DNA from 4 places in the Solidesulfovibrio sp. DCME genome. Region 1 is predicted to be linked to each of the others. Evidence: predicted binding sites of a transcription regulator. Region 1 holds the regulator's gene; each other region holds the start of a gene.
The links. Region 1 encodes sigma-54, which starts transcription at its own class of promoters, with help from an activator protein. Its sites were predicted from a motif close to CTGGCACGGNNNNTGCTT; they were not measured.
Positions count from the first base shown of each region.

Region 2: a site for sigma-54 is predicted at 4,127-4,144, ahead of ACP59X_RS17050 (ammonium transporter). Genes of this name have one in related genera too.
Region 3: a site for sigma-54 is predicted at 3,693-3,710, ahead of ACP59X_RS19245 (UxaA family hydrolase). Genes of this name have one in related genera too.
Region 4: a site for sigma-54 is predicted at 3,794-3,811, ahead of nifH (nitrogenase iron protein). Genes of this name have one in related genera too.

Region 1 is NZ_CP188261.1:2,910,355-2,917,365, forward strand. Features, by position in the region: gene rapZ (RNase adapter RapZ) at 1-697, opposite strand, end outside; gene ACP59X_RS12805 (PTS sugar transporter subunit IIA) at 831-1,283, opposite strand; gene hpf (ribosome hibernation-promoting factor, HPF/YfiA family) at 1,284-1,832, opposite strand; gene rpoN (RNA polymerase factor sigma-54) at 1,883-3,319, opposite strand; gene ACP59X_RS12820 (CTP synthase) at 3,493-5,124, opposite strand; gene ACP59X_RS12825 (phosphoribosylformylglycinamidine synthase subunit PurQ) at 5,311-6,120, shown strand; gene tadA (tRNA adenosine(34) deaminase TadA) at 6,254-6,799, shown strand; tRNA gene ACP59X_RS12835 (tRNA-Ser) at 6,862-6,955, shown strand.
Region 2 is NZ_CP188261.1:3,874,011-3,881,021, reverse strand. Features, by position in the region: gene ACP59X_RS17070 (hypothetical protein) at 1-500, shown strand, start outside; gene ACP59X_RS17065 (HPP family protein) at 628-1,164, opposite strand; gene ACP59X_RS17060 (CBS domain-containing protein) at 1,161-1,787, opposite strand; gene ACP59X_RS17055 (P-II family nitrogen regulator) at 2,027-2,365, opposite strand; gene ACP59X_RS17050 (ammonium transporter) at 2,381-3,964, opposite strand; gene ACP59X_RS17045 (YnfA family protein) at 4,575-4,919, shown strand; gene ACP59X_RS17040 (hypothetical protein) at 5,027-5,911, shown strand; gene ACP59X_RS17035 (PqqD family protein) at 5,898-6,353, shown strand; gene ACP59X_RS17030 (molybdopterin-dependent oxidoreductase) at 6,423-7,011, shown strand, end outside.
Region 3 is NZ_CP188261.1:4,346,617-4,353,627, reverse strand. Features, by position in the region: gene ACP59X_RS19265 (ABC transporter ATP-binding protein) at 1-302, opposite strand, end outside; gene ACP59X_RS19260 (ABC transporter permease) at 281-1,066, opposite strand; gene ACP59X_RS19255 (ABC transporter permease) at 1,063-1,941, opposite strand; gene ACP59X_RS19250 (ABC transporter substrate-binding protein) at 2,010-3,071, opposite strand; gene ACP59X_RS19245 (UxaA family hydrolase) at 3,989-4,273, shown strand; gene ACP59X_RS19240 (UxaA family hydrolase) at 4,276-5,436, shown strand; gene ACP59X_RS19235 (inositol monophosphatase family protein) at 5,563-6,624, shown strand.
Region 4 is NZ_CP188261.1:2,142,374-2,149,384, reverse strand. Features, by position in the region: gene ftsH (ATP-dependent zinc metalloprotease FtsH) at 1-1,356, opposite strand, end outside; gene ACP59X_RS09165 (response regulator) at 1,577-1,945, shown strand; gene ACP59X_RS09160 (HD domain-containing phosphohydrolase) at 1,955-3,367, shown strand; gene nifH (nitrogenase iron protein) at 3,853-4,677, shown strand; gene ACP59X_RS09150 (P-II family nitrogen regulator) at 4,730-5,059, shown strand; gene ACP59X_RS09145 (P-II family nitrogen regulator) at 5,071-5,445, shown strand; gene nifD (nitrogenase molybdenum-iron protein alpha chain) at 5,497-7,011, shown strand, end outside.

The sequences.
Region 1 (7,011 bases):
CGAGGAACTCCAGGCCCGGCTCCCGGGCCAGCACGTAGTCCCGCACGGGTGCGTCCTTGCCGGTCTGCTCGCGCAGCTCCTTGTCGAAATAGGGATTGGGCAGGAAGCGCAGGTCGAAGACCATGTCCGCCTCGGACGGCGGGCCGTACTTGAAGCCGAAGCTCATGACATGGACCTTGAGGCTGCCCTGGGACGGGCGGATGGAGGCCCACTTCTCCTGGAGCTTGCGGCGCAGGTCGTGGATGGAGAAATGGGTGGTGTCGAGCACCATGTCGGCGGCGTCGCGAAGCGGAGTCATGCGCTCGCGCTCGGCCAGCACGGCCTGCTCCAGGCCCATGGCGGCGCTTTCCAGGGGATGGGGCCGGCGGGTGGTGGCGTAGCGCCGGATGATCTCCTGGGTGTCGGCCTCGAAAAAGAGGATCTGCAGGGCGACGTCCTTGACCTTGATCTGGGCCAGGGTGATGCCCCAGTCCCGGTCGAGGTCGGCCTGGCGCACGTCCATGCCCAGGGCCAAGCCCTTGTAGCGCTGGCCGCCCTTCTCGTCGAACAGCCCGATGAGCTTGGGCACGAGGCTCACCGGCAGCCCGTCCACGCAGAAAAAGCCGAGGTCCTCGAAGACACGCAGGCCCGTGCTTTTCCCGGAACCCGACAGGCCGGTCAATATGACGATCTTCATGTCCCCGGATGTCGCGTCCATGGCGGCCAAGCCCTCCGGCCGGCGCGGTGTGGCCGGCATCCCAAACGTTCCCGAAAGCGGGAAAACAAGTAACCGCTCCCCGGCCGGCCGGCGTGACGCCGGCGTGACCGGGAAGCGGCGATACGGTTTCGGGTCAGGCCGCGGCGGTCAGCACCCGCCACAAGGCCGCGTCGTCCTCGGCGGCCAGGAAGGCCCGCCGGAACGACTCGTCGGACAAAAGCCTGGAGATGTGGGCCAGGATGCGCAAATGCAGGCCCGCCACGTGCTCCGGGGCCAGGACGAGAAAGAAGATGCGGCAGGGCTTGAAGTCCAGCGCATCGAAGTTCACGCCCTTGAGGCTTCGGCCGACGACGATGACGATTTGCTGGAGGCTCTCCATCTTGCCGTGGGGAATGGCCACGCCGTCGCCGATGCCCGTGGTGCCGAGGCTTTCCCGGTCCAGCAGGACCTGGCGGGCCTTGGCGGCGTCGAAATCCGGCCAATGGCCCGAAAGCGGCGCGACCAGTTCGGCCAGCACGTCGGCCTTGGACTCGGCGGCAAGCTCCCCGATGACGAAATCGGGCTGGAGATAGTCCTCAAGCTTCATTTACGCGCCCGTTCCGGGATCGATGAGGCCGAAGTCGCCGTTGCGCATACGGTAGATGACATTGGGCCGTTCGGTTTCGGAGTTGATGAAGACCAGGAACTCGAGCTTCAGGCTGGTCAGCTGTTCGGCCGCCTCTTCCACGGCCATGGGCTTGGGCTCGTAGGCGTCGGTCTGGACGATGGTCGGCGTGCGGCCGCCCTTGGCGTCTTCGCTGATGCTGATGACCTGGGTCTGCACGGTTTCCGCGGCCTGGCGGCGGCGGTCCTTCTGCTTTTCCCGGAACTTCTTGGCTTGCGCCTCGACCTTGTCCAGGATCATGTCGATGGTGGAGTACATGTCTTCCGAGGCTTCGTGGGCGGAGATGTGCATGTTGTCGGCCAGGAAGATGACGTCGGCCATCTGCCGGGTCTTTTCCACGGCCAGGTTGACTTGCAGCTCCGAGGCGTCGGTGGCGACGGTATATTTGGCGAGCTTGTCGAAGCGTTTGCGGGCATAGTCCCGCAGATGGTCCGACGGTTCGAAATTCTTGAAATTAAAGGTGATGTTCATGGGATCCTCCGGGGCTGCGTGGTATTGGGCCGGTTGCCCGGCCCGAAGCATCAGAAAACTTCCTTGCGTTTGGACGAGGACTCGATGCCCATGGCCGTGCGGTACTTGGCCACCGTGCGGCGGGCGATGTTGATTTGCAGTTCGTCCTTGAGCATGTCGGCGATGGCCTCGTCGCTTATGGGGCGTTTGGCGTTTTCGCCGGAGATGATGCGCTTGATCATGGCCTTGACCGATTCCGAGCCCACGGTGCCGCCGTCGTCGAGGTCAAGGGAGCTGTTGAAGAAGAACTTCAGCTCGAAGATGCCGTGGGGCGTGGCCACGTACTTGTTCGAGGTGATGCGGCTGACCGTGGATTCGTGCATGCTGATGTCGTCGGCCACGTCCTTTAAAATCAGCGGCCGCAGGCGGGTCACGCCGTGCTCGAAAAAATCCCGCTGGAACTTGACGATGCTTTCCAGCACCTTGTACAGCGTGCGCTGGCGCTGGTACAGGCTTTTCATGAGCCACATGGCCGAGCGCATCTTGTCCTGCAGGTAGTCCTTGTCCTTGTCCGCCTTGGAGCCAAGCCCGTCCATGTAGGCCATGTTGACGTTGAGCCGCGGCACGCCGTCCTCGTTTAAGAGGATGACGAAGTCGTCGCCGTATTTGTAGACGAAGGCGTCGGGGCTGACGTAGATGGGGTCGCTGGAGCCGTAGCTGGCCCCGGGCATGGGATTGAGCGTCTGGATAAGCTCAAGATATTCCTTGAGTTTTTCCATAGTCAGGCGAAATTTCTTGGCCAAGGGCTTGTAGCGCTTCTTTTCCAGGTCTTCCAGGTGGTCGCGCACCAGTTCGATGAGGATGGGGTCGTCCCAGCCGTAGACCTCGATTTGCGTCAGCAGGCATTCGCTGGGCGTGCGGGCGGCCACGCCCACCGGGTCGAAGCGCTGGATGCGGTGGAGCACGCCCTCCACTTCCGCGACGCCGGCGCCCGCCATCTGGGCCAGCTCCTCCAGCGAGGCCCGCAGGTAGCCCGAGGAATTGAGGCTGCCGATGATGGTCTCGCCGATCTCCAGTTCCTTGTCCGTGAAATTGGACAGCCGCATCTGCCAGCTCATGTGGCCTTCCAGGGACGGCTTGGAGGCGAGCCTAGCGTCGAAGGACATGCCCTCCTCGGGCAGTTCGGTTTCCCGGGCCAGGGACTGGCGGCTGGTGCTGGCGAAATCGCCGATGTAGTCCTCCCATTCGGCGTTTTTGAGCAGTTCCTTTTCCATGGCCGCGTCGCTGGAATCGCCCGAGGGTCCGAGGTTTTCCTCGGCCATGGTCCGTTCCGGCTGCCGGTCCTCCTCCACGGATTCCTCCAGGAGGGGATTTTCCAGAAGCTCCTGCTGCACGCTTTCCAGGAGCTCCAGCCGGGAAAGCTGCAGGAGCTTGATGGCTTGCTGCAGTTGGGGAGTCATGACCAACTGCTGCGAAAGTTTGAGCTGCTGTCGCAGTTCGAGCGCCATTGCTACCGCCGTGCGTGCTTGTGGTTGAGTTCGTCGCAAACGCGGGGGCCGGCCGAGGCCCGCCCCCGCACAACAAAAAGCATGCCACAATCGAAGGGTTGTGGCAATCCGCCAGATTGTCCGTTGCCGTGGAAACCAATCCGGGCCGAGGCCGTTTCGGGAAAAACCGTCCCCTAGCCTTTGGCCCGTTTGGCCGCCGCCACGAATTCACGGAAAAGCGGGTGCGGGCGCATGGGGCTGCTCTTGAATTCCGGGTGGAACTGGCAGCCCAGAAACCAGGGGTGGCCGGGCAGTTCGACCATTTCCACCAGTTCGCCGTCGGGCGACAGGCCGCTTAAGACCATGTCCGCCGCCTCGAAACGCTCGGCATAGGCCTTGTTGAACTCGTAGCGGTGGCGGTGGCGCTCGGAGATCTCGCCGGCGCCGTAGGCCCGGGCCGCCTGGGTCTCGGGTTTGACCATGCAGGGGTAGGCCCCCAGGCGCATGGTGCCGCCCTTGTCGCAGGTCGGGTCGCGGCGTTCGAGCTTCTGGGTGCGGAAGTCGAACCACTCGCGCATGAGGTAGATGACCGGATGGGGCGTGGTCAGGTCGAATTCCTCGGAATTGGCGCCGGTAAGCCCCAGGACGTTGCGGGCGTACTCGATGACGGCGCACTGCATGCCCAGGCAAATGCCGAAGAAGGGAATGCCGCCGGTGCGGGCGTATTCGATGGCCGCGATCTTGCCTTCCACCCCGCGCGAGCCGAAACCGCCCGGCACCAGGATGCCGTCGATGCCGGCAAAGGTGGCGGCGGCGCACTCCCGCGTGACCTCCTCGGAATTGACGTAGACGAAGCGGATGGCCACGCCGCAGATGCCGCCGGCGTGGACCAGGGCCTCGTGCAGGCTCTTGTAGGCCTCCTTGAGGTCCACGTACTTGCCGACGATGGCGATGGACACCGTGCCGGCCGGGTGCTCCAGGCGATGGAGCATGGCGCGCCAGGCCTCGAGGTCGGCGTTTTTCGCCGGCAGGCGCAACAAGATGGCGATTTTCTGGTCCACGCCCTCGTTGTAGAGCTTCAGCGGCACCTCGTAGATGTTGCCCACATCCACGGCCGTGAACACGGCGTCGGCGTCGACGTCGCAAAAAAGCGCGATCTTTTCCTTGAGGTCCCGCGTGAGCTCGATCTCGCTGCGGCAGATGATGATGTCGGGCTGGATGCCGATGGAGCGCAATTCCTTGACGCTGTGCTGGGTGGGCTTGGTTTTGACCTCGCCGGCCACGCGCAGGTAGGGCACGAGCGTGAGGTGGATGTAGAGGACGTTTTCCTTGCCGAGGTCCATGCGCAACTGGCGGATGGCCTCCAGGAACGGCTGGCCCTCGATGTCGCCCACCGTGCCGCCGATCTCGATGATGGCCACGTCCTCGTCGCCGGCCACGCCCAGAATCGCCCGCTTGATCTCGTCGGTGATGTGCGGGATCACCTGCACCGTGCCGCCGAGGTAGTCGCCCCGGCGCTCCTTCTGGATGACGCTGAAATAAACCCGGCCCGAGGTGTAGTTGTTGTTCTGGCTCATGGGCACGCCGAGGAAGCGCTCGTAGTGCCCGAGGTCCAGGTCGGTTTCGGCCCCGTCGTCGGTGACGTAGACCTCGCCGTGCTGAAAGGGGTTCATGGTGCCGGGGTCGACGTTGATGTAGGGGTCGAGTTTCTGGATGGTGACCTTGAGTCCCCGGGCCTGGAGCAAGGCACCGATGGACGCGGCGGCCAGCCCTTTGCCCAGGGAGGACAGCACGCCTCCCGTGACGAAAATATACTTGGTCTTCATGATGCCGCCGTCCTTGCGAAAAAAAAGGTTCATGCCGCGCCGGCGGCCCCGGCGGCCACCGCTTGCGCGTGTCGGAGGCCCGTGGCGCGCCTTGGTTGACGCGGCCCGGGCGGCCCCTTATGTTCAGCCGCGCAAACTATGCCTTCGGGCGCAATTTTTCAAGGAACCCCCGGGAGGATTTCCCCTATGGCCCAGGTGCGCACCCTCGTGATCACCGGTTACGGCACCAACTGCGAAGTGGAATCGGCCCACGCCGCCAGGCAAGCCGGCTCGGACGTCACGGACATCGTTTATTTTTCCGATATCGTGGCCGGCCGGTCGCGCATCGACGCCTACAACTTTCTCATCTTCCCGGGCGGCTTCCTCGACGGCGACGACCTGGGCGCCGGGCAGGCCGCGGCCATACGCTGGAAGCACGCGGCCACCGAAGCCGGCGAGGCCCTGCTCGACCAGCTCAAGGCCTTTTTCCAGGCCGGGGGCCTCATCCTCGGTATCTGCAACGGCTTCCAGCTCCTGGTCAAGCTCGGGCTGTTGCCGGCCCTGGGCGGCGACTATTTCGCGCGCCAGGTGACCCTTTCCAACAACGACTCGGCCCGGTTCGAGGACCGCTGGGTGACGCTCGCCGCCAATCCGGCCAGCCCCTGCGTGTTTACCAAGGGGGTGACCCGCCTGGACCTGCCCGTGCGCCACGGCGAAGGCAAACTGGTGCCGGCCACGCCCCAGGTCCTGGAGGAAATCGTGCGCACCGGCGCCATGGCCCTGACCTACGCCGACCCGGCCTCGGGCACGGCCACCATGGACTACCCGGCCAATCCCAACGGCTCGCCCCACGCCATCGCCGGCCTGACCGACCCCACCGGCCGCATCCTTGGGCTCATGCCCCACCCCGAGGCCTTCAACCACCCGACCAACCACCCAGGCTACACCCGTGGCCAGCGCCCCAGCCTCGGCACGGTGCTGTTCGACAACGCCGTGGCCTATTTGCGGGCGAATTAAAGCGGGAAAGAAAAGAAGAACAATAAAGATGCCTCCGGCGGCCAGGAGGGGCACTGCCCCTCCTGGACCTCCCGAAAGGGGGGAAGCGGAGCGAGGCGCGCACACCGCCGTTACCCGGACGCGAGCAGAAATCATGGCCCTTTTGCCGGCAAGGCGCTTCGTGGCGGGCGAGACGGCGCTGCCCCCCCCGCCGCCGGGGTTCGCCGGCTTCGAAGACGTCATGGAACTCGCCCTGATACAGGCCCGCGAGGCGGCGCAGGCCGGGGAGGCGCCGGTTGGCGCCGTGGTGCTGGCGCCGTCGGGCGAGGTGCTCGGCGCGGCGGGCAACGCCCCCATCACCCTGGCCGATCCCACGGCCCACGCCGAAATACTCGCCCTGCGCCAGGCGGCCCGGGCCGTCGGCAACTACCGCCTGCCCGGCGCGATCCTGGCCGTGACCCTGGAACCATGCCTGATGTGCCTGGGGGCGATGATCCACGCCCGGGTGGGGCTTCTCGTCTACGGTGCGGCCGACCCGCGCACCGGGGCGATTGCCTCTCAGCTGTCCGGGCCGGATCTGCCGTTTTTCAACCACCGCTTCGACGTGCTCTCCGGCGTGTCGGAACCGGCCTGCGGCAGCCTGTTGCGGGATTTTTTCCGGGCCAGGCGCCAGGCGGCGGTGGGCGGGCCCGGCAAATAAGCGCTTGCCAAAAGCCCGTTGTTGGTCTATGCTTCCAAATTCCTGACGGTTCTTTCTTGTGCGGAGAGGTACCGAAGTGGTCGTAACGGGCCCGACTCGAAATCGGGTTGTCGGTGAGTAACCGGCACGTGGGTTCGAATCCCACCCTCTCCGCCAATTCATCATCCAGCCAAGTCCGATAAAGTCCGAAAGTCCAGCAAAATCAACGCTAA
Region 2 (7,011 bases), 960 kb from region 1:
CCATCGACAGGCAAATGGACGCCAGCAGCATGCTGGACGTTCTTGCGAGCATCCTGCCAGAATCCGTGACGGATGCGGCGTTCTGGTACGGCGATGACCAGATGGCACAGGCGAAGGCGCTCAAGGATTCCACGCAATCCAATGCGCAAAATCTCCAGGACATGCGAGAGGACATCGACCGGAAGGCCGCCGAGGCCCAGAGTCAGACCGCTGAAGGCGAATCCGGTCGGGAAGCGTCCCGGGATGGCGACGCCGGGCAAGCGGCCGCCCAAAACGACGACGCCGGGCAGGCGGCCGACGCGTCTCGGGCCGGCGGCGGCGATGCCGGCGCGGCGCCGGTTTCCGGCGAGCAAACCGTGGCGGCGCAGGCTTCCGCCACTGCCGCCGTGTCCGCCGCGGTTCCCGAAGGGGCGACAGCAACCGTTCCCGCGCCGCAAGACACGGCCGATGCCGCGGGCGCGCAAACGCTGCCAACGTCGTCCATCGACATTTTCGTCTGAATCATCCCCGGGCGAGCAAACCGCCGCCGCCGACGAAACGGCCGGGAGGCGATTCCCGGAGCCACGGGCAGTCGCGGCTCCGGTCCGCGCGCGAAACACGCCGGCCGTCCTTCACGGGAGCCGCGCCTTAGCGCCAGTATTGGGGATAGCGCCGCCGGGGGGCCAGGTTGTTGGCCAAAAGGGCCACGGCCAGCATCACGGCCGCGCCGGACAGGGCCGGAACCAGGGCGAAGAGGTAGCCCAGGGCAATGATGCCCGGGCCGCCGGTGACGGCGATCAGCGCCGTGGCCCCGCCGGGCGGATGGAGGGTGCCGGTTGCGTGCATCAGCGCAATGGCCACGGCCACGGCCAGGGCGCAGACGAGCCAGCCCGGCCCGGGCAGGAGCGACCGCGCGGCCACGCCCACGAGCGCCGACAGGAAATGGCCGCCCAGCACGTTTCGCGGCTGGGCCAGGGGGCTTGCCGGCGCGCCGTAGAGCAGCACGGCCGAGGCCCCGAAGGAGCCGATGAGAAACGGCAGCCCGGCCGGGCCGACCACGTCCTCGTGCAGCCAGGCCACCAGGCCGATGCCCACAGTGGCCCCGATAAACGACCAGGCGATTTCGGCCAGCCCCACCCGGGGCGGACTGGCGCCGCCGCCGCCCATTTTACCCAATAGGTTCATAGCCCGCAGCCTCCTCCCATGCCCCGGCAGGAGCGCACCACGTCGCCGCGGCTGACGATGCCGCACAGCCGGCCGGCGTCCACCACGGGCAGCCGGTTGACCCGGCGTTCGGTCATGCGCCGGGCCGCCTCCAGTCGGCTGGCCTCGCGGCTAATGACCAGCGCCGGGCTGGTCATGAGGGACGCGACGGGCGTTCGGCCGGCGTCGGCATCGGGCGTCGGGGCCAAACAGGCCGCCGGGTCCAGCAGCCGGGCCGCCACGGCCGCCACGCCGGCGTCCATGGGCAGGCGCAGGTGGCGGAGCAGGTCGCGCACGGACAGCACGCCCACCACCGTTTGGCCTTCCACCACGGGCAGGCCGGACACGCCGGCCTCGGCCATGCGGCGCGCCGCCGTCAGGGCGTCTGCCCGCGGGTCGATCACGATCACGGCCTCGGTCATGATGGCCGCCACGGGCATGTCCCGGGCCAGGCGGGCCGCCGCGTGTGCGTAGGCCCGCCGGTACAGGGCCAGGGCGTCGGCCGGGGCGATGTCCAGGTAGACGCCGGCTTGGCGCATGGCGTCGAGGATGTCCGCGTCGGACAGGGAAAGGGGCGGGGCCAGGGGGCCTTCGGGTCGGGGCATGGTCGTTTCCTCCGGCACCGAACCTGCCTCGCCCGGGCCGGCGGGAACATGACCTAAGTCAAATCCGTGGCCGGCGGCGCCCAAAACGCCACGGCCGGGGAGCGCCGGAACGCATTGTTCGAAAAACTGGGCTCCCCCTCGCAAAAAGCGAACACCGGGGAGAGCGCCGTAACGCGCTCTCCCCGGTGTCGGTGGGGCGGGGCGGGCGCGCGCCCGCCCCGCACGGGGCAACCGAGCCCTCAGATGGCCTGGTCGCCGGTCTCGCCGGTGCGGATGCGCACCACGTCGGCCAGGTCGTAGATGAAGATCTTGCCGTCGCCGATGTTGCCGGTATTGGCCGTCTCGCGGATGGCGGTCACGGCCTTTTGGGCCAGGTCGTCGGGCACGACCACCTCGAGCTTGACCTTGGAATTGAACTGCACCTGGTATTCCACGCCACGATACGCTTCCACGTGGCCCTTCTGGCGGCCGTAGCCGCGCACTTCGGTCACGGTCAGGCCGTGGATGCCGAGCTTGTCCAGGGCGTCCTTCACTTCGTCGAGCTTGAACGGCTTGATGATGGCTTCGATTTTTTTCATGGCGATCTCCGTGTCTTACCGGTGGGTTTTCTGCAGGACGAATTCCGGATAGGCGGTCACGGCCACTTCGTGCTGGTCGAGGCCCTCAAGCTCGTACTCCGGCTTCACGCGAAGCGGGGTGATGAGGTTGAGCACCTTGAAGAAGACATACATCACGAGGAAGACAAACACAAAGTTGGTGCAGATGCCGATGAGCTGGGCCATGAGCTGGCCGCCGTCGCCGTAGAAAAGGCCCTTCACCGTGCCTTCCACGCCGTTTAAGGCATCGCCGTAGGATCCATCGGCGAAAAGCCCCACCGAAAGCAGGCCGAAGGCGCCGTTGACGCCGTGGACCGAGATGGCGCCCACCGGGTCGTCGATCTTGAGGGTGCGTTCGACGAAGAAGACGCTGACGCACAGCAGCACGCCGGCGATGGCGCCGATGATGACGGCCGAGACGGAGTTGACGAAGGCGCACGGCGCGGTGATGGCCACCAGGCCGGCCAGCAGGCCGTTGGCCGACATGGAGATGTCGGGCTTGCCGTAGAAGGTCCACATGTACATCATCGAGGCGAACGCGCCGGCGGCCGAGGCCAGCATGGTGTTGGTGGCGATGACGCCGATGCGCAGGTCGGTGCCGGCCAGGGACGAGCCGGCGTTGAAGCCGAACCAGCCGAAGGCCAGGATGAAGCAGCCGGCAACGGCCATGGGGATGTGGTGGCCGGGCAGGGCGTTGGGGGTGCCGTCGGGCTTGTACTTGCCCAGGCGCGGCCCAAGGATCAGGCCGCCGGCCAGGGCGGCCACGCCGCCGGTCATGTGCACCACCGAGGAGCCGGCGAAGTCCACCGTGCCGTGGCCCAGGGCGAAGTACTTGCCGAGCGTGGACAGCCAGCCGCCGCCCCAGACCCAGTTGGCGTAGAGCGGATAGACGAACATGGAGATGAAGAAGGCGTAGACCACGAAGGATTTGAAGGTCCAGCGCTCGGCCATGGTGCCGGTGGGGATGGTGGCCGTGGTGTCCATGAAGACCATCTGGAACAGGAACAGGGTAAACACCACCGCGTCGTAGGACACGCCGGACAGGAAGAAGCCGGTGGTGCCGAACAGGCCGAAGTCGTTGCCACCGATGTTGATGCTGAATTCATTGGCCAGCACCTGGGCGCCGCCGAGGCTGGCCACGCCGCCCACGCCGCCCATCTGCAGGGCGAAGCCGCAGATCCAGTAGCCGAGCATGCCGATGCCGTAGACCATCATGTTCATGGCCATGGTGTGGCCGGCGTTCTTGGCCCGGGTAAAGCCCGTCTCGGCCAGGGCGAAGCCGGCCTGCATGAACATGACCAGGAAGCCGCAAACGAGCGTCCAGACCGTGTTGATGGAGATACGGTTGTGGCCGACCGCGTCGGCCACCTTGGCGGCCAGGGGTTCCTTTTCGGACAGGGTGGCCAGGTCTTCCTTGGTGGGCGCGCCGGGGGACATGCCGACGATGTCGGCGGCGGTGCCGATGGAGGCGCCCGAGGGGTCCGGGGTCGGGGCCGGGGCGTCGTCGGCCAGGGCCGTAAGCGGCATGGCCAGTGTGATGGTCAGCAGGGCCAGTAACAACAGATGGATGCCTTTTTTCATGTTCTTCTCCACGTCCGTGGTTTTCCCGGGCGGATGCGCCAGGGCCTTGGGGCAGCGTTTCCCGCACAAGCCGTATGGGTCCGACGGGCTATGAAGAATCGATTCCTGTGACCATGGTTCCCCTCCGCTTGAAATGTGTTGCGTCGCCTTGTCGACGGGGTGATGCAGGGACCGGGCCAGCGCTTTTTCCCCTTGAAATCATGGCTGATCCCTCGGTTTGGCCGCCGGCCGGCCCCGGTAGGCCGCGTGCTTGCGAACAAGAATGTCGTATGCGTCGCCATAGGCATGCAAAATTGTATTTTTCATGCCGAACGATGTCAGCTTTCTTTGTTTTTCCAGGGATGCCATACTCCAAGGCCGCTGATTTGTAACATTTCAAATTTGTAATAATTGACGTAATTGTCGTTTGTAGTGGCTTAGACCCCTTTACAGTCCTGACGTTTTGTTGCCGTTCAGGAATGAAAATCCGCCCAAGCCCGTCAGCCCGCGACTATCGCCCCGGCCCAGCCTCTGCCAATGGCGCCCGGACCACGCCCATCGCCCCGCCCGAACCGCTTCCCCGCCGCTTCCCACCGGCCCCTCCGGACCGGTGCTGGACAGGCGCCCTCCCTTGCCGCATTATCGAACCATGCTGCGCGCAACTGCCTGGTATCTCCTGGCCGCCCTTGCCGAAATCGGCGGCTGCTACGCCTTTTACGCCTGGCTGCGCCTTGGCCGTTCCCCCCTGTGGACCCTGCCCGGCCTGGCCTCGCTGCTCGTGTTCGCCTGGGCGCTGACCCGGGTCGAAGCCGCCGCCGCCGGCCGCATCTTCGCCGCCTATGGCGGCATCTACATTTTTGCCTCCCTGGCCTGGCTGTGGCTGGTCGAAGGCCAGCGGCCCGACCGCTTCGACCTGGCCGGCGTGGCCCTGTGTCTGGCCGGCAGCGGCGTCATCCTGCTCGGGCCGCGCCCCTGAGGCGCCGCCCCGCGTCGCCGGGCCACGAGGCCGGGCAATGGCCTTCGGGTCGCGTCCCGTGGCGCGGCCGTCTTGTCCCCGCCCCCTCCCTGGCCTAGACTGCCCCCATGCCCGACACCGACACCGCGTCCACCGTTTCCCTGGCCTGGAATGGCGTCCGCCTGAACGTTCCGGCCGATTGGCACCCGGCCCGCCTGGGGCTGGGCTACCTCTATTTCGAGGACCCCGACGGCCCGGCCTTCGAATGCAAATGGCGCCGGGGCGCCGGCCGCGACGGCATGGAGGCGGCGCTCACGGCCCTGACCCCCAAGGGCCGGGCCAGGGCCGGCGCGACGTTGCCCGAGTCCTGGTGCGACGCCCTGGCCGACTTCGAGCTCATGCCCCTGTCCTGGCGCCGCGACGGCCACACGGGCCTGGGGGCGGCCCTTTTTTGTCCCGAATGCGGCCTGGCCGCCGTGTTCCAGGCTTACGGCGGCAAGGACGGGCCGGACGCGGCGCGCCTGGCCGCCGTGGCCGCCGTGCTGGCAAGCCTTCAGCACCACGAGCCCGGGCCGCCGGCCTTTCGCCTCTACGGCCTGTCTTTCGTCGCGCCGGACGGCTTTTCCCTGGCCGCTTTCGAATTCGAGCCGGGCCGGTTTTGCCTCACTTTCGCCGCCAAGGGCCGCCGGTTGGATGTGGTGCGCCTGGCCCCGGCCGAGGTCATCCTGGCTCGCGAGGGGCTTGGCCAGGTGGCCGCCCGGACGTTTGGCTGCGAAACGGCCACGGTGCTGGAAGAGGCAAGCCTGGGCGGCTGCCCGGCGGTCTGGCTGGCCCGGCGCCAGGGCAGCGGCTTCGTGGACGTCCTGGCTAGGCGTCTGGGCCGGGAAGGGCGGCTGGCGGTCCTTCGCCACGACAAAAACGTCAACAAGCTCCTGGGCGCGGCCCTGACCGCCCGGGCACCCGTGGACCGCAACTGGCTTTCCCGAACGGCGGCGGCCTGTGTTTCCCTTTAAAAAGCCCGCCCCCCCGGCCGATGGCGGCCTGTCCCGGCGCCAGGCCCTGGCCCTGTGCCCGGTGGTCAGCCGCGACGTGGGCGTCGACGAAACGGCCGCCGGGCTGGTGCGGCTGTCGCTGCCCGTGGCCGTGCGCCCGGCCCTGGCCGGCCTGGCCCGGCGGTTGGGGCTGTGGGACGGCCGGGTGCTGCGCAAGACCGTGGAACTCGACGCCATGGGCTCCACCGTGTGGCGGCTCATCGACGGCCGGCGCACGGCCGGGGACATCGCCGCCGCCCTGGCCGCGCGCTACGGCCTGGATGCCCGCGAGGCCGAACTGGCCGTGGCCGCCTTCCTGCGCCAGCTCGGCCGCCGCGGCGCCGTGGCCGTGGCAAGGGGTGATGCCGAGACGGGCGAGCGGGAGGCGGGAGAAAAGATGCCTCCGGCGGCCGGGAGGGATTGAATCCCTCCCGGACCCTCCCCTTTGGGGGGAAGGGGCGGGATTGCGTCGACGGACGGGAATCGTGTAAGGATGGGGAGAAGGAGTCTCCTCATGGCAGGTATCACGCGAAGGATGTTTTTGGTGATCGTGGCCGGGACGGCGCTTTGCGGCCGTTTCGCCCGCGAGGCCTGGGCCCGGTTCGTCTCGTTTTTCCCTGTGCGCGCCGTGGAGGTCGAGGATTTCGGCTTCGACCCGGCCAGGGGGGTGGTGACCCACGACAACGGCCCGGCCACGCCCTATGCCCTGGTCGTGGACGGGCTGGTCGCCCGGCCGTTGCGCCTGGACTACGCCGCGCTCGTGGCCCTGCCCCAGGAGCGGCAGGTTTCGGATTTCCATTGTGTCGAGGGCTGGTCCGTGGCCGACCTGGCCTGGGGCGGCCTGCGCCTCAAAACCCTGGCCGACCTGGCCGGCCCGGCGCCCGAGGCCCGCTATGTCATTTTTCACAGCCTCGGCCGGACCCGCTCCCGGCCCGGGGGCCTGGACCATTATGTCGAGTGCCTGCCCCTGGTTGATCTCCTCAACCCCGACCTGGCCTACCTGTTGGCCCTGACCTTGGCCGGCGAGCCCTTGCCCATCGACCACGGCGCGCCGCTGCGCCTGGTGTGCCCCTACGACCTGG
Region 3 (7,011 bases), 1.4 Mb from region 1:
TTGTCCTCCACGGTCTTCCAGGGGAACAGGGCGTATTGCTGGAAGACGATGCCCCGGTCGGTGCTCGGGCCATACATGTCCCGGCCGTCGATGCGGACCTCGCCGGCATCCGGGGCCATCAGGCCGCCGATGATGTTGAGCAGCGTGGTCTTGCCGCCCTGGCCCGGGCCGAGGATGACCAGGAACTCGTTTTCATGCACGTCCAGGCAGATGTCGCTGAGGACATGCAGGACGTCGCTTTGCACGGTGAAGGACTTGGTGATGCCCCTGCATTCGATTTTCACACCAGCTCTTTGCGCCATGGACACAGCCCCCTCTCCAGTAAGCGTAACATGACGGCCAGGGCGGCGCCGATCAGGCCGATCAGCGCCATGCCGACGAGGATCATGGCCGGCTTGTTGAGGTCCATTCCCTGGATGATGAGGAACCCGACGCCTTCGCGGGCGCCGACCATTTCCGCGGCCAGCACGCACATCCAGGACATGGACAGGGCGTTTTGCACGCCGGCGAAGACCGACGGCAGGCTGGCCGGTATGGCCACGTTGAACAGCTGCTGGCGGCGGCTGGCCCCGAAGGCCCGGGCCGCGTCGATGAGCAGCGGGTCGACGTAGCGCATGCCGATGTAGGAGTTGAGCACGAAGATGACGAAGGAGCCGACGAAGCAGATGAAGATCTTGGGCCCCTCGCCGATGCCCAGCCACAGGATGGCGATGGGGATCCAGGCGATGGGCGGGATGGGCCGCAGCAGCTCGAAGATGGGCTTGACCACCTTGTCGCAGGTCCGGTTCCAGCCCATCATCAGCCCCAGGGGCAAGCCGAACAGGCCGGCCCAGAAGTAGGCGATGAGCACCCGCCGCATGCTGTAGTAGACGTGCATCCAGACGCTGTTGCCGCCGATCTTGATGGAGAACAGGCGCAAGGCCTCGGCCAGGACCATGGCCGGCGAGGGCAGGGCCTGGCTGCCGACGGCCAGCACGGCCGCCTGCCACAGCGCGAGGAAGATGACGGCGGAACCCAGGGGCGCGGCCAGGGACAGGGCCCTGTGCCTCATGGTGGCGGCACTCATATGTTGAGCTTCCTGGACGAGGCGAACCGGGATTCGATGAAGGTCAGGGCCACGGACATGAGCGCGCCGGTGAAGCCGATGGTCAGCATGCCGACGATGATGATGTCCGGCCGGGCCAGGCGCCGGCCGATCTGGATCATGTAGCCCAGGCCCTGGGAGGCGGCCAAAAGCTCGGCGGCCACCAGCGTGGTCCAGGCGGCGTTTAAGGACAGCTTGAGCCCGGTGAAGATCATGGCCACCGACGACGGGGCGCCGATCTTGAGGAAGGTCTCCCAGTTGGAGGCGCCGTAGATGCGGGCCACCCGGATGAGCACGGGGTTGGTCAGCCGGATGCCGGTGTAGGAGTTGATGACGCAGGGCACGAAGGCGGCCAGGAAGATGATGAAGGCCTTGGCCCACAACCCGATGCCCAGCCACAGGATGGCGATGGGGATCCAGGCGATGGGCGGGATGGGCCGCACGGCGTCGAAGAGGGGCCGCACCAGCATGTTGACCGGCTTGTACCAGCCCATGAGCAGCCCCAGCGGCACGCCGATGACCGCGGCGGCCCCGAAGCCGGACAGGGAGACGATCAGGCTCGTGACGATGTGGTGCTGGAGCACGGCGCCGTCCGGGTTGGGATTGACGAACTTGTCGAAGAACACCCAGATGACCTGGCTTGGCGGCACGAGCTGGTAGGGGCCGATGATGTCCAGGCGGCAGATCAGCTCCCAGGCGGCGAGAAACAGCAGGAAGCTGACGATGGATATCCAGTTCTCGCGCGCGGCGCGGCGCAAAAAGGCCAGGCGTTCCTGGGTTTGCCGCGCGTCCTGGCCGCAGGCGGGGTTGCCCAGCGGCAGGCTGTCGCATTGGCACGAAGGATCGGTGGACTGCATGGTGCGCTAACCTCGCAAGCTTTGGCTGGGCGCCGCCGCGACCGGCCGGCGGCGCCGGGTTGCGGTCGCTATTGGCCGGCCTTTTTGGCTTCGAGCGCCTTCATGAAGCTGGCGTCGATGTAGCAATTGGCCTGCACGTACTTGTCGAACTCCTTCTGGGTGATGCGCCCCTGATTGAGCAGGAACTGGGCCACGCCGCGCATCCAGGTGGCGGCCTTGCCGGGGTCGGTCAGCAGCGCGACCTGCTCCTTGACGTCGAACAGGGGGCGCAGCTTGAACTCCTGGGCCACCATCTCCTTGTTGAGCTCCAGGCCGCAGTATTCCGTGAAGTACTTGTACAGGGGCTCGATGTTGCCCTGGGGGTCGGCCTGCATCTTGTGGATGTAGTTCATGTAGATGCCAAGCCAGGCCGTGACCAGGTCGGGGTGCTTCTCGGCGAATTCCTTGCGCACCATGATGCCGCCCGGCACCGTGGCCCCGGCCCGGCGGCCCGAGGAGACCTTCACCCAGCCCTTGGCCTCGGCCAGGTAGCTGGAGGGCGCCCACAACTGGATGATGTCGCCCTCGCCGGCGCCGAAGGCGGCCAGGGCCTGGCCCTGTTCCATGTGGACGATCTTGACGTCGCTGTCCTTGAGCCCCAGGGCGGCCAGGCTGGCGCTTAGGGCGTAGTGGCCGGTGGACACGGTGGTGGCCAGGATCTTCTTGCCTTTCCAGTCTTCGGCCGTGCCGTAGAGGTCGGGGAATTTCGGGTTGGCCCCTTTGTGTTTGAGCAGGGGAGAGTCCGGGCGGACCCAGATGTCGTTGGTTTCGGATTCGTCGTTGGAGATGCCGATGAGCAAGGCGCCGTAGCGCAGGCTGGCCATCATGCACGGAATGGTGCCCATGGCCCCGACATCCCACTGGTCCGCGGCCATGGCCTCGACCTGGGGCGCGCCGGAAGTGAAAAGCATGAATTGCAGTTCGAAGGGCTTGTCCGCGTCCGCCTTTTCCTCGATGGCAAGCCAGGTGGGCATGCCGTGCAGGCAGGGCTGGCCGCTGACGCGGATCACGGGCTTGGCCGCCAGGGCCGCGCCGCCCGCGAAAACGAGAAGACAAAAACCCAAAACCAAAACAAGCGTGCGTCTTTTCATGTGTGCTCTCCCTCGCCGAAAGGTGATTCTCTACGTGTACGCTGGTCGCCTCGTTCGGCCGTCAGTTCCGGAAGCTCCCTCCTTTCTTGCTTGGTTGACGAGCCCGGCGCCGTCCGTGATCGGGGCGGGCCGGTCCGTGCCCAGGGTCGTTTCCCCGGGCGGGCCGGTCGGTACGGCGGGAAAGACTCCCGCCCGGACTTGATTTTCGCCTTTCGAGCAAGACATATGCCACTGGTTGGGGCGTGTTTATCTCTTGGATTTGCAAGGCATTTCTGACGGTGTCCCAGGCCTGGCCCGGGTTGGGCGACCAGTATTGGGCACAAAACCCAAAAGCTGGCGCAGCGGCGGCCGCGACGGAGGGGAAGCGGCCAGTGTCCGCAAAAGAGTGTTATAAATCAATGGGAAGACAGTTGCTCCGGGCCGCGGGCGCGGTCCTTGGGGCCGCGTTCGGGCCCAAGGCCGGCTGGCCGGCGACGGGTGCCCCGGGCAGAGCCAGGGCCGGCCGGGAACACGACCAATATTGGGCTTGAAGTCGAATATTCAGCTTGCCGCCGGTGGCCCGATGCGGTCGCGATTTCCGTAACGCGTATTATTCCAATTGGTTGGCTGTCAGTCCGAGCGCAGGCACAGCCCTTGCTCAGGCTGGACCCCAGAAGGGACCGGCCAGCCGAAACGACACGGCCGGCGAAGAGGCGCGGGTTTGGCTCACCCTGGTGCGGCAGCGTGGATACGCCGTGGGGCGCGGGGAAGAGAAGGGAAGCCAGGCGGTATGCGGCGCCTTCGCCGGCAATGGCAAGCGCCCGCGCTTGCCCGGTCGGGGGAATTGCCTGGCGATGCGCTGGATGCATTGCCATGGCGCGAGCGGCGGCAGCCTGGCCGGCCAGCCGCGACATGAACAACACTGTCAGGAGGAATGCATGGCTATTCAATTTCTTGTCCATGAGCCCGGCGACTCGGTCGGCGTCGTTGTGGTCGAGGGTGTCGAGGCCGGTCAGGAACTGACCGGCTGGGTCATGGAAAACGACGCAACCATCACGGTCACGGTCAAGGACGCCATTCCCATCGGCCACAAGCTGGCCCTCAAGGACCTGGCCGTGGGCGACACGGTGATCAAATACGGTACCGACATCGGCAAGGTGGTCGCTCCGATCGCCTTTGGCGGGCATCTCCACGTCCACAACGTCAAGACGAAAAGGTGGTAGGCATGAAGACCAAGTTCATGGGGTATCGGCGCGAGAACGGACGGGTCGGCGTGCGCAACCACGTCGTGATCCTGCCCCTTGACGACCTGTCCAATGCCGCCTGCGAGGCCGTGGCCAACAACATCAAGGGCACCCTGGCCCTGCCCCACCCCTACGGCCGCCTCCAGTTCGGCGCCGACCTCGACCTGCATTTCAAGACCCTCATCGGCATGGGCTGCAACCCCAACGTGGCTGCCGTGGTGGTCATCGGCATCGAGCCGGTCTGGACGAACCGGGTGGTGGAAGGCATCGCCAAGACCGGCAAGCCCGTGGCCGGCTTTTCCATCGAGCAGCACGGCGATCTGGAAACCATCTGCGCCGCCTCGCGCAAGGCCAAGGAATTCGTGCAGTTCGCGACCGAACTGCCGCGCACCGAATGCGACGTCAAGGACCTCTGGGTGTCCACCAAGTGCGGCGAGTCCGACACCACCTCGGGCCTGGCCACCAACCCCACCGTGGGCGACGCCTTCGACAAGCTCTACGCGCTCGGCTGCACCCTGCTGTTCGGCGAGACCACCGAGCTCACCGGCGGCGAGCACCTCGTGGCCGCCCGCTGCCGCACCCCGGAAATCCGCGACCAGTTCCAGGCCATGTTCGACCGCTACGCCGCCCTGGTCGAGGCCCACAAGGTCGACGACCTGTGCGACTCCCAGCCCACCAAGGGCAACATCGAAGGCGGCCTGACCACCATCGAGGAAAAAGCCCTGGGCAACATCCAGAAGATCGGCAAGAAATGCATCGTGGACGGCGTGCTCGACAAGGCCGACGCCCCCACCGGCCCGGGCCTGTGGTTCATGGACTCCTCCTCGGCCGCCGCCGAAATGGTCACCCTGTGCGCCGCCGCCGGCTTCGCCGTGCACTTCTTCCCCACCGGCCAGGGCAACATCATCGGCAACCCCATCCTGCCCGTGATCAAGCTCAGCTCCAACCCCCGCACCGTGCGCACCATGAGCGAGCACGTCGACGTGGACGTCTCCGGTGTCCTGCGCCGCGAGTGCAACCTGGACCAGGCCGGCGACCAGTTGCTGGACATGATGCTGCGCACCGCCAATGGCCGCGCCACGGCCACCGAGGCCTTGGGGCACCGCGAATTCGTGCTCACCCGCCTCTACGAGAGCGCCTAGGCGCCCAGCCCACCCTTTGGGGTTCCGGCACCGCTCCTCCACGGTGCCCGGCCCAGCCCATCCGGGGCCGGCGGTTCGCCGCCGGCCCCTTTCGTGGCCCGCGATGGCGGCGCCACGGGAGGCCCCATGACGCATCCCAAACCCGGCCAGCCCAGGGCCGGCACCGGCAACGGCTACGATACGCCCCCCGGCCAGGCCGTGGCTGGCGGCGGACGTGGTTTCGATTCGATATCCGGCCAGGCAGTGGCCGGCAGCGGCTTCGATCCGACCCCCGGCCAGGCCGTGGCCGGCTCCGGCAGCGGCTTCGATCCGATGTCCGGCCAGGCCCTCTCCGGCAACGGCAGGGGCTTCGATCCCATCCCCGGCCAGGCCGTGGCTGGCAGTTGCAGCGGCTTCGATACGCGCGCGGCCATGGACGTGGCCGCCGAGGCCGTAGAGGCCGCCTGCGCCATACTGCTCGCGGGCCAGGCCGACCTGGCCGGCCTGCGGCACACGGTCAAGGCGCCGGGCGACATCGCCACGGACATCGATCGCCGGGCCGAGGAGGCCATCCGCCGGCGCATCCGCCGGGCCTATCCCGGCCATGCCTTCCTCGGCGAGGAAACCGGCGCCTCGGGCACCGCCCCCTTCCGCTGGATCGTCGACCCCCTGGACGGCACGGTCAATTACGTGCGCGGCTTCCCCTATTACGCCGTGTCCGTGGCCCTGGAACACGAAGGGCGCCCCCTGCTCGGCTTGGTGGCCGATCCGGCGCGGGCCGAGTGTTTCGCGGCCATCGCCGGGGGCGGGGCCTTTTGCAACGGCCGGCCCCTGGCCGTTGCGGGCCGCACCCGCCTGGACGAGGCCGTGGTCGGCACGGTCGTGCCGCCGCCCCGTTTCCCGGGCCTGGACGACTATCTGGCCCGGTTTTGCGCCGTGGCCCGCCAGGCGGCGGGGGTGCGCCGGGCCGGGGCGGCCGCCCTGGACCTGGCCGCCGTGGCCGCCGGGCGGCTGGACGCCTTTTTCGTGGTCAGCCTGGCCCGCTGGGACGTGGCCGCCGGGACGCTGCTCGTGACCGAGGCCGGCGGCGCCGTGGCCGACATCGACGGTGGCGACGACCCCCTTGGCGGCAACCGGCTGGTGGCGGCCAACCGGCACCTGCTGCCGGCCCTGCTGCCGCTGCTGTCCGGCAAGGCCGGGCGGCCCTGAAATCCTTGGCGGCAACCGGCCGGTGGCGCGCCACGGGCAGCCGCTGCCGGCCCATGGCCGTTTCCGCCCGACAAGGCCGGGCGCCCTGAATGCCTTGGCGGCAACCGGCTGGTGGTTGCCAACAGGCAGCCGCTGCCGTCCTTGTTGCCGCTTTTGCCCGGTCTGGCCCGGACACCCGCCACGCCGCCCGATGCCGCCGAGGCCGGCCCTGACACCCTCATGGTCGCCCGGCGCCGGTCAGGCCCTGGCCGGCTCCCCCCTTTCCCAATCGCCGCAAAACGAATAGGATAACTTTGCAATATGCCTAAACCTTTTGATTCGGGCAGGATGTTCGGAGCACGGTCGGTTCCGGGGGCCCGGCCGGCGGGCCGGTGTGGCGCGTTCGGC
Region 4 (7,011 bases), 770 kb from region 1:
GGTCGGCAACTGCATGGTGATGCCAAGGGCCATGCCGCGCGGGATGATGGAGACCTTGTGGATGGGGTCGGAGCCGGGCAGCTTCTTGGCCACCAGGGCATGGCCGGCCTCGTGGTAAGCCGTGGTGCGCTTCTCCTCGTCGGTGAGGATGAGGCTGCGGCGCTCCTTGCCCATGAGCACCTTGTCCTTGGCGTGCTCGAAATCGGCCATGTCCACGTGGTTTTTATTGACCTTGGCCGCTTGCAGGGCGGCCTCGTTGACCAGGTTTTCCAGGTCGGCGCCGGAAAAGCCGGGCGTGCCCCGGGCCAGGACATCGAGGTTGACGTCCGGGGACAGCGGCGAGCGCCGGGAATGGACTTCCAGGATGCGCCGGCGGCCGCGCACGTCCGGGGTGGGCACCACGACCTGGCGGTCGAAGCGGCCGGGGCGCAAAAGCGCCGGGTCCAGGACGTCGGGCCGGTTGGTGGCGGCGATGAGGATGACGCCCTCGTTGGACTCGAAGCCGTCCATTTCCACCAGGAGCTGGTTCAGGGTCTGTTCGCGCTCGTCGTGGCCGCCGCCGAGGCCGGCGCCGCGCTGGCGGCCCACGGCGTCGATCTCGTCGATGAAAATGAGGCACGGGGCGTTTTTCTTGCCCTGCATGAACAGGTCGCGCACGCGCGCCGCGCCGACACCGACGAACATTTCCACGAAGTCCGAGCCGGAGATGGAGAAAAAGGGCACCCCGGCCTCGCCGGCCACGGCCCGGGCGAGCAGGGTCTTGCCGGTACCGGGCGAGCCGACCAGCAGCACGCCCTTGGGGATACGGCCGCCCAGGCGGGTGAATTTCTTGGGATCGGACAGGAACTGCACGACCTCGGTCAGCTCTTCTTTCGCCTCGTCCACGCCGGCCACATCCTCGAAGGTGACGCGGGTGGACTCCTGGGTGATCATGCGCGCCCGGGAACGGCCGAAATTCATGGCCCGGCCGCCGCCGTTTTGCATCTGGCGCATGAAAAAGATCCAGACGCCGACGAGCAGCAGCATGGGGAACCAGGACACGAGCAGGGACATGTACCAGGGCGATTCCTCGTCGGGCTCGGCCATGACCTCGATCTTTTTCTGCATCAGCGTGGAGACGAGGGACGGGTCCTCGGGGGCGTAGGTCATGAACTTGCCGCCGCCGGTGGTGACGCCGGAAATCTTCGGCCCCTGGATTTTCACGGAAACGACGTCGCCGGCGTTCACCTTCTGGATGAAATCGGAATAGGAGAGCTTGGCGCTCTGGCTTTGCGGCTGGTTGAACAGATTGAACAAGACGACCATGACCAGGGAGATGGCCGCCCAAAGCATGAGATTTTTCGCGAAACTGTTCAAACTGGAGTCCTCCGGGAGTCGGGCGGAGACGAGAGAGGCCCGCGCGTTGTAAGGGTAAGTGCCATAGCACAGCCGCGCCGGGCCTGTCCACGCGACATGGCGGCCCGGCGCGGCCGAATCGCCTGCCCGGGGAAATCCCGGGTCAAGGCTTGCCAAGGCTGTCGATGCTCCATATTGATCCAACAATAAGTGCTGGCAACGTCCCCGGCAAGGAGCGGTGATGGCTTCCAAGCGTATTTTGACCGTCGATGACGCGGAAAGCGTGCGATCGCTCGTGTCCAGGACCCTGGCCCAGGCCGGCTACGACATCGTCGAAGCCGTGGACGGGGCCGACGCCCTGGACAAGGTCGCCGGCGGCGTCGACCTGGTCATCACCGACATCAACATGCCGGGCATGGGCGGACTGGAACTGCTCGGCCGGCTGCGCCAGCGACCGGAAACGCGGTTCACGCCCATCCTGGTGCTGACCACGGAATCCCAAAGCGACATGCGCCAGCGGGCCGTGGCCGCCGGGGCCAGCGGCTGGATCGTCAAGCCCTTTGAACCGGGAAGCCTCGTCGCCCTGGTGCGGCGCTTCCTCAGCCGGTAAGGGCCTGTCGTGGACGACCGCTCCCCGCCTGCCGCCAACGGCGCCCCGCCTGCCGCCGACCGGGCCGCGGTCCCCCTGGACGCGGTGGCGGTGCTGTTCCACGACGCGCCCCTGGCCATCTACCTGCGCGCCCCGGGCGGGGCCTTCCTCGAGGTCAACCGGGCCATGGCCCAGCTGTTCGGCTACGACGCCCCGGCCCACTACCTCGAGGCCATGGCCGCCTCCCCGGACCAGCACTACCTGGACCCCGAATCCCGCCGGACCATCCTCGAGGACCTGGCCACGGCCGGCCAGGTCACCGGCCGGCAATACCAGGCCCTGGGCCGGGACGGCTTCGTGCTGTGGGTGGAGGAAGCGGCCAGGCTCGTGGAAAACGGGGCGGACGAGCACTACTATTTCGGCTACCTGCGCGACATCACGGCGGAAAAAAGCACCAAATGGGCCCTGACCGAGGCCGAGGAGAAATACCAGGCTATCTTCGTCCACGCCGTGGAGGGGCTCTTCCAGATGACCCCGGCCGGCCGGTTCGTCACGGTCAACGACGCCTTGAGCACCATGCTCGGCTTCGCCTCGGCCGCGGCGCTCACCGGCGACCCCGAGGCGGCGGTCCGCCTGTTCGTGGACGACGAGGACCGCCGGCACCTGGGCCGGGACCTGGAAACGGAAGGCACGGTCCGCGCCCTGGAAGCCGAGTTGCGCCGGGCGGACGGCAGCCATATCTGGGTGTCCATCCACGCCCGGGCGGTGCGCGACGGCAATGGCCAGGTGGTGCTCCACGAAGGCTCCATGGTGGATGTGACCGAACGGCGGATGTCCCAGGAACAGCTGCGCGAGAGCCTGGCCCGCACCCGGCGGCTGTTCCACCAGACCGTCACCTCCCTGTCCAAGACGGTGCGCTACCGCGACCCGTATACCGCCGGCCACCAGGACAGCGTGGCCCGGCTGGCCACGGCCATGGCCCGCCACCTGGGCCTGTCCGACCACGAATCGGCCGGCATCCGGGTGGCCGGCCAGCTCCACGACATCGGCAAGATCGTGGTGCTGGTGCGCTACCTGTGCAAGCCCGGCCGGCTGGTGGGGCTCGAGTGGGAATTCATGCGCCAGCATGCCCAGGCCGGCTACGAGATCCTCAAGGAGATCGACTTCCCCTGGCCCGTGGCCGAGGTCGTCTGGGCCCACCACGAGCGCCTGGATGGTTCGGGCTACCCCCGGGGGCTGACCGAGGCGGCCATTCCCCTGGGGGCGCGCATCCTGGCCGTGGCCGACGTCCTGGACGCCATGGCCTCCAACCGGCCCTACCGGCCGGCCCTGGGCGTGGCCGCCGCCCTGGACGAGCTCGCCCGGCACCGGGGCACGGGCTTCGACGCCGCGGCCGTGGACGCGGCCCGGGCGGTCATCCGCGACGGCCTGATCCGCTACTGAGCGCACCTGCGCCCCGTTCCCCAGGCGGCCCGGCCTGTTCACCCAGGGCGGCCCGGTCCGCTACTGAATGCACCTTCACCCCGTTCCCCACGCAACCCGGTCCGCCACCGGGCGCATTCCTCACCCCGTTCCCCACGCAACCCGATCCGCTGCCGGGCGCAGCCTTCGCCCCGTTCCCCAGGCGGCCCGGCCGGCGGCGAAGCGCCTGCGCGGGTCCCTTTTGGCCGTGCCCTGGCGGCCGGTCATCCGGGGCGGCCCGGAGCGCGGCGGCACATTCCGCCCATCCAGCCGACACAACAAAATTGTCGCTTGCCGGGCGACATTTTTGTTTCCTCCGGGCGTCCGTCCGGAGGCGGGGTGCGACCCGAAAACATTATTTTCTTTTATTTCAAAGACCTAGACGGAATGCATCACGACTTTCCCATCCTGGCATGACTCCTGCTTAAGAGGGTCCCATCACACTCTGCAGCAGGAGGCATTACAAAATGCGTAAAATCGCTATCTACGGTAAGGGCGGCATCGGCAAGTCCACCACCACCCAGAATACGGTCGCCGGTCTCGCGGAGATGGGCAAGAAGGTCATGGTGGTCGGTTGCGACCCCAAGGCCGACTCCACCCGCCTGCTCCTGCACGGCCTGGCCCAGAAGACCGTCCTCGACACCCTGCGCGAGGAAGGCGAGGACGTCGATCTCGACGATATCCTCAAGGAAGGTTTCGGCGGCACCATGTGCACCGAGTCCGGCGGCCCCGAGCCCGGCGTCGGCTGCGCCGGCCGCGGCATCATCACCTCCATCAACCTGCTCGAGCAGCTCGGCGCCTACGAGGAAGAAAAGCACCTCGACTACGTCTTCTACGACGTCCTCGGCGACGTCGTCTGCGGCGGGTTCGCCATGCCCATCCGCGACGGCAAGGCCGAAGAGATCTACATCGTCTGCTCCGGCGAAATGATGGCCATGTACGCCGCCAACAACATCTGCAAGGGCATCGTCAAGTACGCCGACACCGGCGGCGTGCGCCTGGGCGGGATCATCTGCAACAGCCGCAAGGTCGACCAGGAAAAGGAAATGATCGAGGAGCTGTGCCGCCAGCTCGGCACCCAGATGATCCACTTCATGCCCCGCGAAAACCAGGTCCAGCGCGCCGAGATCAACCGCAAGACCGTCATCGACTACTCGCCCGAGCATCCCCAGGCCGACGAGTACCGGGCCCTGGCCCGGAAGATCGACGCCAACGACATGTTCGTGATTCCCAAGCCCATCGAAATCAACACCCTGGAAAAGCTGCTCATCGACTTCGGCATCTCCAACTAGCCCGGCCGACAACCTCAAACGACACCCCACGCGCACAGGAAGGAGTTTCGACATGCAGACCATGGTGAGAGCAATCGTGCGTCCCGAGAAATGCGATGACGTCCTGGCCGCCCTGATGGACGCCGGCTTCCCGGCGGTGACCAAGTTCAACGTGGCCGGTCGCGGCAAGCAGCGCGGCATCAAGATCGGCGAGATCCAGTACGACGAGATCCCCAAGGTGATGCTGATCTGCGTCGTCGACGACAAGGACAAGGAATTCGTGGTCAAGACCATCATGGAAAGCGCCCGCACCGGGGCCAAGGGCGCCTTCGGCGACGGCAAGATCTTCGTGAGCCCCGTGGAAGAGATGTACACCATTTCCTCCGGCGTGAAGGAATCCTAAGGGAGGCGGTCATGAAGGAGATCATGGCGGTCATCCGCATGAACAAGATGAACCAGACCAAGAAGGCCCTGGCCGACGCCGGCATCCCGGCCTTCGTGGCCCGCGAGGGCTACGGCCGCGGCAAGGGCCTGGTCAACCAGGACGTGCTCGAGGGAGCCGCCGCCGGAAACGAGGAAGCCATCGCCCTGCTCGGCACCAAGGGCCGGCTGTACCCCAAGCGCATCATCTCCCTGGTGGTGCCCGACGACAAGGTCCCGGCGGCGGTGGAAGTCCTCATTTCCGTCAACAAGACCGGACGGGCCGGCGATGGCAAGGTCTTCGTGATGCCCGTCTCCGATTCCATCCGGGTCCGGACCGGCGAAGAAGGCGACGCGGCCATCGTCTAGGCGAGCGCGGACGTTCCCGGACCGTTTAAGAGCTAATGAGGTAGCATCGAGATGAGCACCAAGCCCCTGAATACCGAAGAGATCAAGAAGGAATTGATCGCCAAGATGCCCACGAAGGTGGCGCGCAAGCGGGCCAAGGCCATGGTCCCCGGCGCCGAGGGCGGCGACATTCCCGAAATCCAGGCCAACGTCCGCACCATTCCGGGCATCATCACCCAGCGCGGCTGCACCTACGCCGGTTGCAAAGGCGTGGTCCTTGGCCCCTCGCGCGACATCGTCAACCTGACCCACGGCCCCATCGGCTGCGGCTTCTACTCTTGGCTCACCCGCCGCAACCAGACCGACGCCGGCCCCGACGGCGAGAACTTCATCCCCTACTCCTTTTCCACGGACATGACCGAGCACGACATCGTGTTCGGCGGCATGAAGAAGCTGGCCGCGGCCATCCAGGAAGCCTACGACAACTTCCATCCCCGGTCCATTTCCATCTTCTCCACCTGCCCGGTGGGCCTCATTGGCGACGACATCCACGCCGTGGCCCGGCAGATGCAGGAAAAGCTCGGCATCACCGTGTTTGCCAACTCCTGCGAAGGCTACAAGGGCGTGTCCCAGTCGGCCGGCCACCACATCGCCAACAACCAGATCATGAAGCACATCATCGGCACCGATGACGACACGCCGGTCGAGGGCAAGTTCAAGGTCAACATCCTCGGCGAGTACAACATCGGCGGCGACGCCTTCGAGATCGAGCGCATCCTGGAGAAGTGCGGCTTCACCCTGATCGCCACCTTCTCCGGCAACTCCACCGTGGATTCCTTCCGCATCGCCCACAAGGCCGACCTCAACACCGTCATGTGCCACCGCTCGCTGAACTACGTGGCCGAGATGATGGAAACCAAATTCGGCATCCCCTGGGTCAAGGTCAACTTCATCGGCGCCGAAGCCACGGCCAAGTCCTTGCGCCGCATGGCCGCCTACTTCGAGGACCAGGAACTCATGGACCGGGTCGAGAAGGTCATCGCCGAGGAGATGCTCGAGGTCCAGGCGGTCGTGGACGGCATCCGGCCGCGCACCGAGGGCAAGTCGGCCATGATCTTCGTCGGCGGCTCGCGCGCCCACCACTACCAGGAGCTTTTCGGCGAACTGGGCATGAAGATCCTCGGCGCGGGCTACGAGTTCGCCCACCGCGACGACTACGAAGGCCGCCACGTGCTGCCCAACATCAAGGTCGACGCCGACTCCCGCAACATCGAGGAGCTGGAGATCGATCCCGACCCCACCCGCTACAGCCCCCGCAAGAGCGCCGAGGAAATGAAGAAGCTCGAGGAATGCGGCCTGGATTTCAAGGGCTACGAGGGCATGATCGGCGGCATGAGCAAGGACGCCATGATCATCGATGACATCAACCACTACGAGACCGAAAAAATCATCGAGATCATGAAGCCCGACATCTTCTGCGCCGGCATCAAGGAAAAGTACATCATCCAGAAGATGGGCGTGCCGCTCAAGCAGCTGCACAACTACGACATCGGCGGCCCCTACGCCGGCTTCAAAGGCGCCATCAAC